3 regions of the Bacillus sp. iso_77 genome follow, and region 3 is predicted to be linked to each of the others. Evidence: riboswitches for the same ligand, from Rfam matches in the RefSeq annotation. Region 3 holds a riboswitch; each other region holds the start of a gene.

Region 1 (3,279 bases), 610 kb from region 3:
CAAACATTGATGTTCATTCGAAATATTTATAAGGGTGACGTATATGAAAGAGATAGAAGAGCATGAATTCAAGGAGATAGAGGACGATTTATTTCTTTTGTACTTATATACACCATTTTGCGGAACATGCCAGCTGGCAAAGAAGATGCTGGCAGTGGTTGATGCCATGCAGCCGGAAGTTCCTTTTTATGAGAATAACTTAAATTACTCGCCAAGTTTTGCGAAAGCATTTGAGATCGAAAGTGTCCCTTGCTTTCTCCTGTTTAAAAAGGGTGAAATCGTGCAAAAAGGCTATGCCTTTCACTCCGTTCCATATCTTCACGAAATGATTGAAACCGCTAAATAAAGCGGTTTTTTGTCATATTTCAAGCAATTCATTTGAAAATTTGTCGAGCTATTTATAAAGGACAAGCCGATGTTTGTAGAGAAATGTTATGTATAACCAAATGACAGGGAGGTTATACATGTGGAAAATGTGAAAGCCCATGGAAGTGCAGGGCAGCGATTATTGTTAAAGCCGTTGCTCTCATCATCATCCTTGAAGATTACATTTGAGGCGGAAACGGACTCTTGTACATTGATTGTGGATGAACGTGGTGAAGTGAAGAAACTACCTGCAATTGAGTTATCGGATCTCATCTTTTATGGTGAGCGAAAAGAGATTTTGCAATTATTAGATGGAGACATGTCCTTACAGCAGCTGATCAGCAGAGGACAAGTGAAAGTGAAAGGCTCATTTCGAGCACTTCTTCGACTAGAAGCAGTACTTTGGCTGACGAACGGTTTTTTTCGAAAAATGATAACGTAGTCGTTTACTTGGAAATTAGCGATTTACAGCGTTGACATATCTCAGATAGCATGATATTCTACGTTAGTAAAAACATGAACATCACATAAAACAACATATTTTCTCTTATTAAGAGAGGTGGAGGGACGTGCCCTATGAAACCCGGCAACCGTCAGCATAGCTGAAATTGGTGCCAATTCACTCAAAGCCGCAATGCTTTGAAAGATGAGAGAAAGGCGTATTTGATATAAAAGGCCTTTCTGCTTGCGTTGCAGTTAGGTCTTTTTTACTGACCTTACGTCAGGCTAGCGTCATAACAGTCGGAAGAATAAATGAACGTATGTGATGGCAACCTATAGATTCAGCAAGAAAGCAGGTGAACAGACTGTGATCCATTTACAGAATGTATCAAAAACGTATCATTCAAAAAGCGGAAATGTTGATGCCGTGAAAGACGTCAACTTGGATATCGATAAAGGTGAAATATTCGGAATTATCGGGTATAGCGGCGCAGGGAAAAGTTCCCTGATTCGCCTATTAAACGGTCTGGAGATGCCAACAGAAGGAATCGTTGAAGTGGCAGGCAACCGAATCAATGAAGTATCGAATACGAAACTTCGGAAAGCAAGACAAGAAATCAGCATGATTTTCCAGCACTTTAACTTGCTCTGGTCAAGAACAGTGAGACAAAATATTATGTTCCCGCTCGAGATCGCAGGTGTACCAACGTCAAAACGGAGAGCTCGTGCAAACGAACTGATTAAATTGGTCGGTTTAGAAGGAAAAGAAAATGCCTATCCTTCTCAGCTCAGCGGCGGGCAAAAGCAGCGTGTAGGGATTGCGAGAGCATTAGCGAATGACCCAAAAGTTCTGCTATGTGACGAAGCGACATCTGCTCTTGATCCACAAACAACAGATTCCATCCTTGAGCTTTTAGCCGATATTAATAAACGACTAGGACTCACCATTGTATTGATCACACATGAAATGCATGTCATTCGCAAAATTTGTCACCGTGTGGCGGTGATGGAGAATGGCCGTATTGTCGAAGAAGGCGAAGTATTACGTGTCTTCAGACAGCCGAAAGAAGAAATGACGAAACGATTCGTGAAACAGCTTGCTGAACCAGAAGAAGCAAAAGAAACGATCGAGCACGTCCTAGAGAGAGTAAAAGAAGGTCAGGTCGTCCGGTTGTCCTTTATCGGAGATTCTGCCGAACAGCCGCTGATCACGGAAATCATTCGATCCTTCAAGGTCGATGTGAACATCCTGCAAGGAAAGATTTCTCAAACGCAGGAAGGCGCGTTTGGAACACTCTTTATCCATATAAATGGAGACGAGAACGAAGTTGAAAAAGCCATCGCCTATATCCAAAGCAAACAGGTTGAAATCGAGGTGATGACACATGTTTGAGAAATGGTTTCCGAACGTTGATCTAGAGGTTATTTGGAACGCGACGGGTGAAACGGTCTATATGACACTCATTGCATTAGCGTTTGCTTTTGCTATCGGCATCATCCTTGGGCTGCTGCTCTTTTTGACAAGTAAAGGCGGTTTGTGGGAAAACAAACCAATTAATGCTGTTATCGGCGCAGTCGTCAACATTTTCAGATCGATTCCCTTTATCATATTAATCATTCTATTATTAGGATTTACTAAACTAATTATGGGCACGATATTAGGCCCAAATGCAGCATTACCAGCCCTTGTCATTGGCTCAGCTCCTTTCTACGCACGTCTTGTTGAAATTGCACTGCGTGAAGTAGACAAAGGAGTCATTGAAGCAGCACGATCTATGGGAGCGAAAACGTCAACAATCATTTTCAAAGTATTGCTGCCAGAATCATTGCCAGCCCTTATTTCAGGTATTACCGTAACAGCGATTGCTCTGATTGGCTCTACTGCGATTGCAGGAGCAATTGGAGCAGGCGGACTTGGTGACCTTGCTTATGTGGAAGGATACCAATCTGGTAATACAGATGTCACACTTGTAGCCACTGTGTTTATTCTGATCATCGTCTTTATCATTCAAATAATCGGTGATTTGATTACAAATAAAATTGATAAACGTTAAGGGAGGAATTATTCATGAAGAAATTGATTTTAAGTGCACTATTTCTAGCATTTGCAGGCATTTTAGCTGCGTGCGGTTCATCAAATAACGCAAGCGATAACAAAACCATCACGGTTGCCGCTTCAAAAACACCACATGCCGAGATTCTTGAAGAAGCAAAACCACTTCTAAAAGAAAAAGGCTACGATCTAAAAGTGAAAGTACTGAGCGATTATAAAATGTACAACAAAGCATTAGCTGAAAAAGAAGTGGATGCGAACTTTTTCCAACATATCCCTTACTTAAACGAAGAAAATAAATCAAACAAAGATTACAACTTAGTGAGTGCTGGTGCCGTTCACCTTGAGCCTTTCGGTATCTACTCTAAGAAATACAAATCAGTAAAAGATATTCCAAACGGCGGCACGATCATCATGAC
Region 2 (3,279 bases), 830 kb from region 3:
ACCCCTCATCATCCGGACCTCGATGAACGATGAGACGATTCATTTGCTTAATTAACTCTTCCTGCTCAGTAGTTTCGGACAATGGACGGTGATTAAATACACCAACAAACCCACACATATTATTGCCTCCACGTTATGTTATTTCTTAAAAGTAGACCTATAATTAGACAGTATTTTGTCCAATTTTGTTTCACATTTTTACGCTTTTTGTAGAATTTTTTTTAATCAAAAGGAAAACCGCTTAAAATAAGCGGTTTTGTATGTTGTTATTCTCCTAATGCTTCCTTGCGAAGCGTGTCGGCTTTATCCGTTTTTTCCCATGGAAGATCCAAGTCATGACGGCCAAAGTGTCCGTATGCAGCGGTTTGTTTATAGATCGGACGACGTAAGTCAAGCATTTTAATAATGCCAGCTGGACGAAGATCAAAGTTTGCACGTACCACTTCAATTAATTTCTCTTCAGAGGCTTTTCCTGTTCCAAATGTATCAATTGAAATGGAGACAGGCTGTGCAACACCAATTGCATAAGCAAGCTGTACTTCACATGAATCTGCAAGACCAGCTGCTACGATGTTTTTCGCTACATAGCGAGCCGCATATGCTGCAGAACGGTCAACCTTCGTTGCATCCTTACCAGAGAAAGCACCGCCACCGTGACGAGCATACCCGCCATAAGTATCAACGATGATTTTACGTCCAGTTAAACCAGCATCCCCTTGAGGTCCACCGATAACAAAGCGGCCTGTTGGGTTGATGAAGTATTTTGTTTCTTCATCGATCAGTTCACTTGGAACGACAGGGCGGATGACATGCTCTTTTAAGTCGCTTTGAATTTGTTCAAGCGTCACTTCTGGTGCATGCTGTGTAGAAATAACCACCGTATCAATACGAACTGGTTTGTTTTGTTCATCATATTCAACTGTTACTTGAGTTTTTCCGTCTGGACGAAGGTATGCAAGTGTTTCATTCTTGCGTACTTCTGTTAAACGGCGAGATAATTTATGTGCAAGAGAAATCGGCAGTGGCATAAGCTCTTCAGTTTCGTTGTTTGCAAAACCAAACATCAGACCTTGGTCACCTGCACCGATTGCATCAATTTCTTCTTCAGTCATTGTTCCTTCACGTGCTTCAAGCGCTTTGTCTACACCTTGCGCAATATCAGCAGACTGTTCATCAATTGATGTAAGAACCGCACATGTTTCCGCATCAAAACCATATTTCGCACGTGTGTAGCCAATTTCCTTAATCGTGTCACGCACCGTCTTTGGAATGTCGACATAAGTAGACGTTGTAATCTCACCGCTTACTAATACGAGACCGGTTGTTACAGAAGTTTCACAGGCAACACGTGCATTTGGATCTTTCTTTAAAATTTCATCCAAAATGCTGTCTGAAATTTGATCACAGATTTTATCTGGATGTCCTTCGGTCACTGATTCTGAAGTAAATAAACGACGATTTTGACTCATAATGGCTATTTCCTCCTGTACAAGACCACATCATCCCAAGATGAGGCCTCCAATATGATACGGAACTCGTTCCCTCTTATATTTCAACATGTTTATATTAGAGATGTTATTGGCAATTTGTTCATATGATATCCCAAAAATAAAAAAACCATTTCCTTCATTGCGAGGAAAGGGTCTGAGATCGCATGCCTTTCACTCTTATCGCTCAAGGTGTTCTTGTACCTTGCATCAGGTTAGCACCTTGGTTTCTCAGCATGTTCATGCCTTTTTCATAAGAAACCGGTTGCTGGGCTTCATCGGGCCTGTCCCTCCACCAACTCGGGATAAGAGTATCCGTTCAATAAGATATCTTATCTTAAACCCTTGCGTCATGTCAATGGTTCATAGGAATTATCTCCCCTTTTTTTCACCTCATCATTAGCATCACCAAAAAGCATATTTTCATAGCAGAAATGAAAAAACACACACAAAAATGTTTAAATAGTATAGACTATTATTATCAATGTGTTATACTAATCAAAACAAACAAATTCAACGGTAAAGGAAGGGTTTTTTTATGAACTCAGTGGATTTAAAAGAAGATTTGCAGTCATTGCTCTCATTAGAAAATACGCACCAAAATTTATCTGTTCCGAAACTTGTTGAAAAGATTTTGGCACGTAATGAAGGCGTTTTAACTTCAACTGGTGCTGTCCGCGCCACAACGGGTGCCTACACTGGACGTTCGCCTAAAGATAAATTCATCGTAAAAGAAGAAAACTCTGAACATAAAATTGATTGGGGTCAAGTCAATCAGCCGATCTCGAAAGAGGCATTTGATCGTTTATATACAAAGGTTGTGTCATACTTAAAAGAACGTGATGAACTATTTGTCTTTGATGGTTTTGCAGGTGCTGACGAAAAATACCGTATGCCAATTACAGTTGTAAATGAATTCGCTTGGCACAATCTCTTTGCAAAGCAGCTATTCATCAGACCTGATGGATCAACACCATCATCAAACGAAAAACCTTTCACCATCTTATCTGCACCTCACTTTAAAGCAGATCCTGAAACAGATGGCACAAACTCTGAAACGTTTATTATCGTTTCTTTTGAAAAACGGACGATTCTGATCGGTGGAACAGAATATGCAGGAGAGATGAAAAAATCCATTTTCTCTGTTATGAACTACCTGCTTCCTGAACAAGATATTTTATCAATGCACTGCTCTGCTAACGTCGGTCAAGAAGGCGATGTTGCTTTATTTTTCGGCCTTTCAGGTACTGGAAAAACGACGCTTTCTGCAAGTGCAAGCCGCAAGCTGATTGGAGACGATGAGCATGGCTGGTCTAACACAGGTGTCTTCAATATTGAAGGCGGATGCTATGCAAAATGTGTGAACTTAAGTGAAGAAAAAGAACCACAAATTTACAAAGCCATCAGCTTCGGATCAGTGCTTGAAAATGTAGTACTTGATGAAGAAACACGTGAAGCAGATTATGATGACACATTCTTTACTGAAAATACACGTGCGGCTTACCCAATCGAAATGATTGATAACATCGTGAAACCAAGTATTGCAGGTCACCCATCTGCCATCGTCTTTTTAACAGCTGATGCATTCGGCGTTTTACCTCCAATCAGCCGTTTAACGAAAGAACAAGCCATGTACCACTTCTTGAGCGGTTACACAAGTAAATTAGCGGGAACTGAGCGTGGCGTGACGTCACCAGAAACAACGTTCTCTACTTGCTTTGGTTCACCATTCTTACCACTTCCTGCTCATGTCTATGCTGAAATGCTTGGTAAAAAAATCGATGAGCACGGC
Region 3 (3,279 bases):
CTCAGAAGTCATTTGCTTGAGGCAAGAGAAGCGATCGCAGACGGCGTTGATCTGATCGGCTATACAAGCTGGGGCCCAATTGATCTTGTCAGTGCATCAACAGCTGAAATGAAAAAACGCTACGGCTTCATTTATGTCGACCGCGACAATGAAGGCAACGGTACATTAGATAGAAAGAAAAAGAAAAGCTTTGATTGGTATAAACAAGTGATTGCGACAAATGGAAAGCATTTAGACGCATAAAAAAGAGAGACAAACCGCTGATCAAACGGTTTGTCTCTTTTTATTGTGAGTGGACTATGATGTCCACACTTGATCCGCAATCTCAATCACATGACGCAGCTTTTCCCATTGCTGTTCTTCTGTTAACAAATTGCCTTCCTCTGTTGAGGCGAATCCACATTGTGGGCTCAAACAGATTTGGTTGATGTCCACATATTGTGCCGCTTCCTCGATTCTTCTTTTGATCTGATCAACGGGTTCAAGTTCCCCATACTTTGAAGTGACAAGACCTAGTACGATTTGAAGGTTTGAATTTTTCACATAACGAAGGGGTTCGAATCCGCCAGAACGGTCATCGTCGAATTCTAAGAAGAGACCATCCAAATCCAGACCGGCAAAAATCGTTTCTGCCGCTGCCTCATAACCACCTTCGGCTGCCCAAGTTGATTTAAAGTTACCACGGCAAATGTGCATGGTGATCACTAAATCATCTGGTCGATCGGCAACCGCTTCATTGATTGTTTTCGCAAACGATTCACGCAGTTCATCTTCCTCGCGGCCAAAAGCTTTGATTTGTTCATGTCCTTTTTCAGAAAAGAACACGGCCCATGCTGTATCATCCAGCTGTAGATAACGGCAGCCTGCATCATAAAAAGCACGGATGGCTTTTTTATAAGCCTGTGCCACGTCATGGTGAAAATCATCTAAGCTGTCGTACACACCTTCTTCAAGCTTTCCACGGAAAAAGAGCATATTCGGACTTGGAATCGTCATTTTAGCCGTATGATCACCCGCGATGCTGTGAAGGAAGCGATAATCCTCCAGCATTGGATGATCAGTAAAATCAATCTTACCTGTTACTTTGATGCCTCTGGCTTTTGTTGTCGTATTGTGGAATTGAATGCCTTGGTCTGCTTCAAATCCTTCGACCCCATCTAGCCCTTCTAGAAAGTCAAAATGCCACCAAGCACGTCTGAACTCTCCATCTGTGACAACCTCTAATCCAATCTCCTTTTGCTTCTCGACAATACGAGTAATTTCTTCATTTTCAATTTGTCGGAGCTGCTCTGCTGTGAGTGTACCGTCTGCTTTTTGCTTGCGGGCTTCTTTGATGCGTTCAGAACGAAGTAAACTCCCTACTTGATCTGCGCGAAATGGCGGCTTTGTCGTTTTCTTACCAATGGTTTGTACTTGTGTCATGTTGAATCCCTTCTTTCTTCAGGTTATAAATCAAATAAAAAAGCTCTTCCTTGGATAAGGAAGAGCATCATATACTGTGAGATCTCTGCCTTATCTTCAAACAAGCATCAGCTTGTTTAAGGAATTAGCACCATTCTGTTCCTAGGAACAGCGGTTGCCGGGTTTCACAGGGCCAGTCCCTCCACCACTCTTAATAAGGTTACCTTTGATTTAATTTTCTTAATAAACACAATTATTCAATCTTTTTGAGAAAAAGTCAATGGTTTTTCCTATTTATTTTCCTACATAAACAAATCAGCGACGAGAACACCAGCTAATCCAACAAGTGAAAGAACAGTCACCATCAATGTCCAAGTTTTAAAAGTTTGAGCCATCGACAGATTAAAGTATTCTTTGTAAATCCAGAAACCCGCATCATTCACGTGAGAGAATGTAATACTGCCGGCGCCTGTTGCAATTACCATTAATTCTGGGCTGACTCCCGTCAAACCAATCAGCGGTGCAGAAATGCCAGCTGCTGTGAGACCCGCGACAGTCGCTGACCCTAAAGAGACACGAAGGACAGCTGCAATCAGCCAAGTGAGGAGCAGAGGAGACAGTGTGCTTCCTTGCATAATCCCTGCAATGTATTGATCAACACCGCTGTCAATGAGAACCTGTTTAAAAGCACCGCCGCCTGCAATGATCAATAGAATCATCGCAATGGAGCCAATTGAATCCTTAATCGATTTCATGACGTCCTGCATGCTCTTTCCTCTGCCAAGACCAAATGTGTAGATGGCAAGCAGCACAGAGATTAATAGGGCAATCGCCGGCTCACCTAAAAACTCAGCCGCCGGTAGCAGCGGGGAGGACGGGAAGAAAATTTCTAAACATGCTCTGAATGTCATGAGCAATACAGGTAAAATAGCGGTGAAAATACTAATGCCGAAGCTTGGCATTTCCTCTTCTGTAAATTCCTTTGGATTAAACAAGTCCTTTGGAATGTGTGCATGCAGTTGATCTTTCTTAAATAGTTTCGTAAACAAAAGTCCGCCTACTAAAACAGCAGGAATGGCTAAAATAATTCCAACCAATAAGGTTTGTCCCATGTTGGCTTGAAATACATTGGCAATGGCTGTCGGCCCTGGGTGAGGAGGGAGGAAGCCATGTGTTGTAATGAGTGCAGCGACGAGCGGCATTCCCACATACAACACAGGAAGTCTTGCGGCTTGAGCAATGGTAAAGACTAATGGAATAAGAATAATGAATCCGGTTTCATAAAATAGAGCAATTCCGATAACAAATCCAGTCAGCATCGTCGCCCATTGGATTTTCCCGATACCAAAGCGGTCGATGAGTGTCATGGCAATACGCTGAGCACCGCCAGAATCAGCCATCAATTTACCAAGCATCGCTCCAAAGCCAAGAACCAACGCCAGATGGCCGAGTGTACTTCCAAGCCCTTTTTCGACTGAAGCAATCGCTTCAAGTGGTGACATGCCTTCTAAAACGGCAACGATTAAAGAGACAATAATCAACGAAATGAAAGCGTTTAACTTAAAGACAACCATGAGTAAAAGTAATAACAAAACGCCAAGTCCGATAAAAACTAACGACATGATCTTTCCTCCTTTGTGCTGCATAAGGGAGCGTGAACGCCCCCTCTGCTTTATCCTTCAAGTATGTCTACTGCTTCTTTTAACGTATCCTTTGAGCCAACATTTCCCGGGAAAATCACATAAGACATAAATGGGAATTTGCTTTCTTCTCCTGTTTGCCAAACGGGAATACCTGGTCTGATTTGACCTGCGACGGTCGCACGTTTGACGCTGAGTCCTCTTGTTCCAATATCGCTAGAGGTGATTCCACCTTTGG

The links. A riboswitch is a leader RNA that binds a small molecule or an ion and turns the genes downstream of it on or off. The one in region 3 is predicted to bind S-adenosylmethionine.
Region 1: another riboswitch for S-adenosylmethionine. It lies ahead of AC0VYC_RS15215 (methionine ABC transporter ATP-binding protein); the one in region 3 lies ahead of AC0VYC_RS18265 (5-methyltetrahydropteroyltriglutamate--homocysteine S-methyltransferase).
Region 2: another riboswitch for S-adenosylmethionine. It lies ahead of metK (methionine adenosyltransferase); the one in region 3 lies ahead of AC0VYC_RS18265 (5-methyltetrahydropteroyltriglutamate--homocysteine S-methyltransferase).

What each region holds. Positions count from the first base shown of each region.
Region 1 covers NZ_CM149683.1:2,935,608-2,938,886, reverse strand. Annotated here, with positions in the region: gene AC0VYC_RS15230 (toprim domain-containing protein) at 1-32, shown strand, start outside; gene AC0VYC_RS15225 (thioredoxin family protein) at 44-346, shown strand; gene AC0VYC_RS15220 (SCP2 sterol-binding domain-containing protein) at 467-808, shown strand; SAM riboswitch class I at 911-1,019, shown strand; gene AC0VYC_RS15215 (methionine ABC transporter ATP-binding protein) at 1,175-2,200, shown strand; gene AC0VYC_RS15210 (methionine ABC transporter permease) at 2,193-2,861, shown strand; gene metQ (methionine ABC transporter substrate-binding lipoprotein MetQ) at 2,876-3,279, shown strand, end outside.
Region 2 covers NZ_CM149683.1:2,710,654-2,713,932, forward strand. Annotated here, with positions in the region: gene asnB (asparagine synthase (glutamine-hydrolyzing)) at 1-118, opposite strand, end outside; gene metK (methionine adenosyltransferase) at 267-1,469, opposite strand; SAM riboswitch class I at 1,665-1,799, opposite strand; gene pckA (phosphoenolpyruvate carboxykinase (ATP)) at 2,026-3,279, shown strand, end outside.
Region 3 covers NZ_CM149683.1:3,543,146-3,546,424, reverse strand. Annotated here, with positions in the region: gene AC0VYC_RS18270 (glycoside hydrolase family 1 protein) at 1-243, shown strand, start outside; gene AC0VYC_RS18265 (5-methyltetrahydropteroyltriglutamate--homocysteine S-methyltransferase) at 298-1,422, opposite strand; SAM riboswitch class I at 1,510-1,622, opposite strand; gene AC0VYC_RS18260 (gluconate:H+ symporter) at 1,704-3,023, opposite strand; gene AC0VYC_RS18255 (four-carbon acid sugar kinase family protein) at 3,074-3,279, opposite strand, start outside.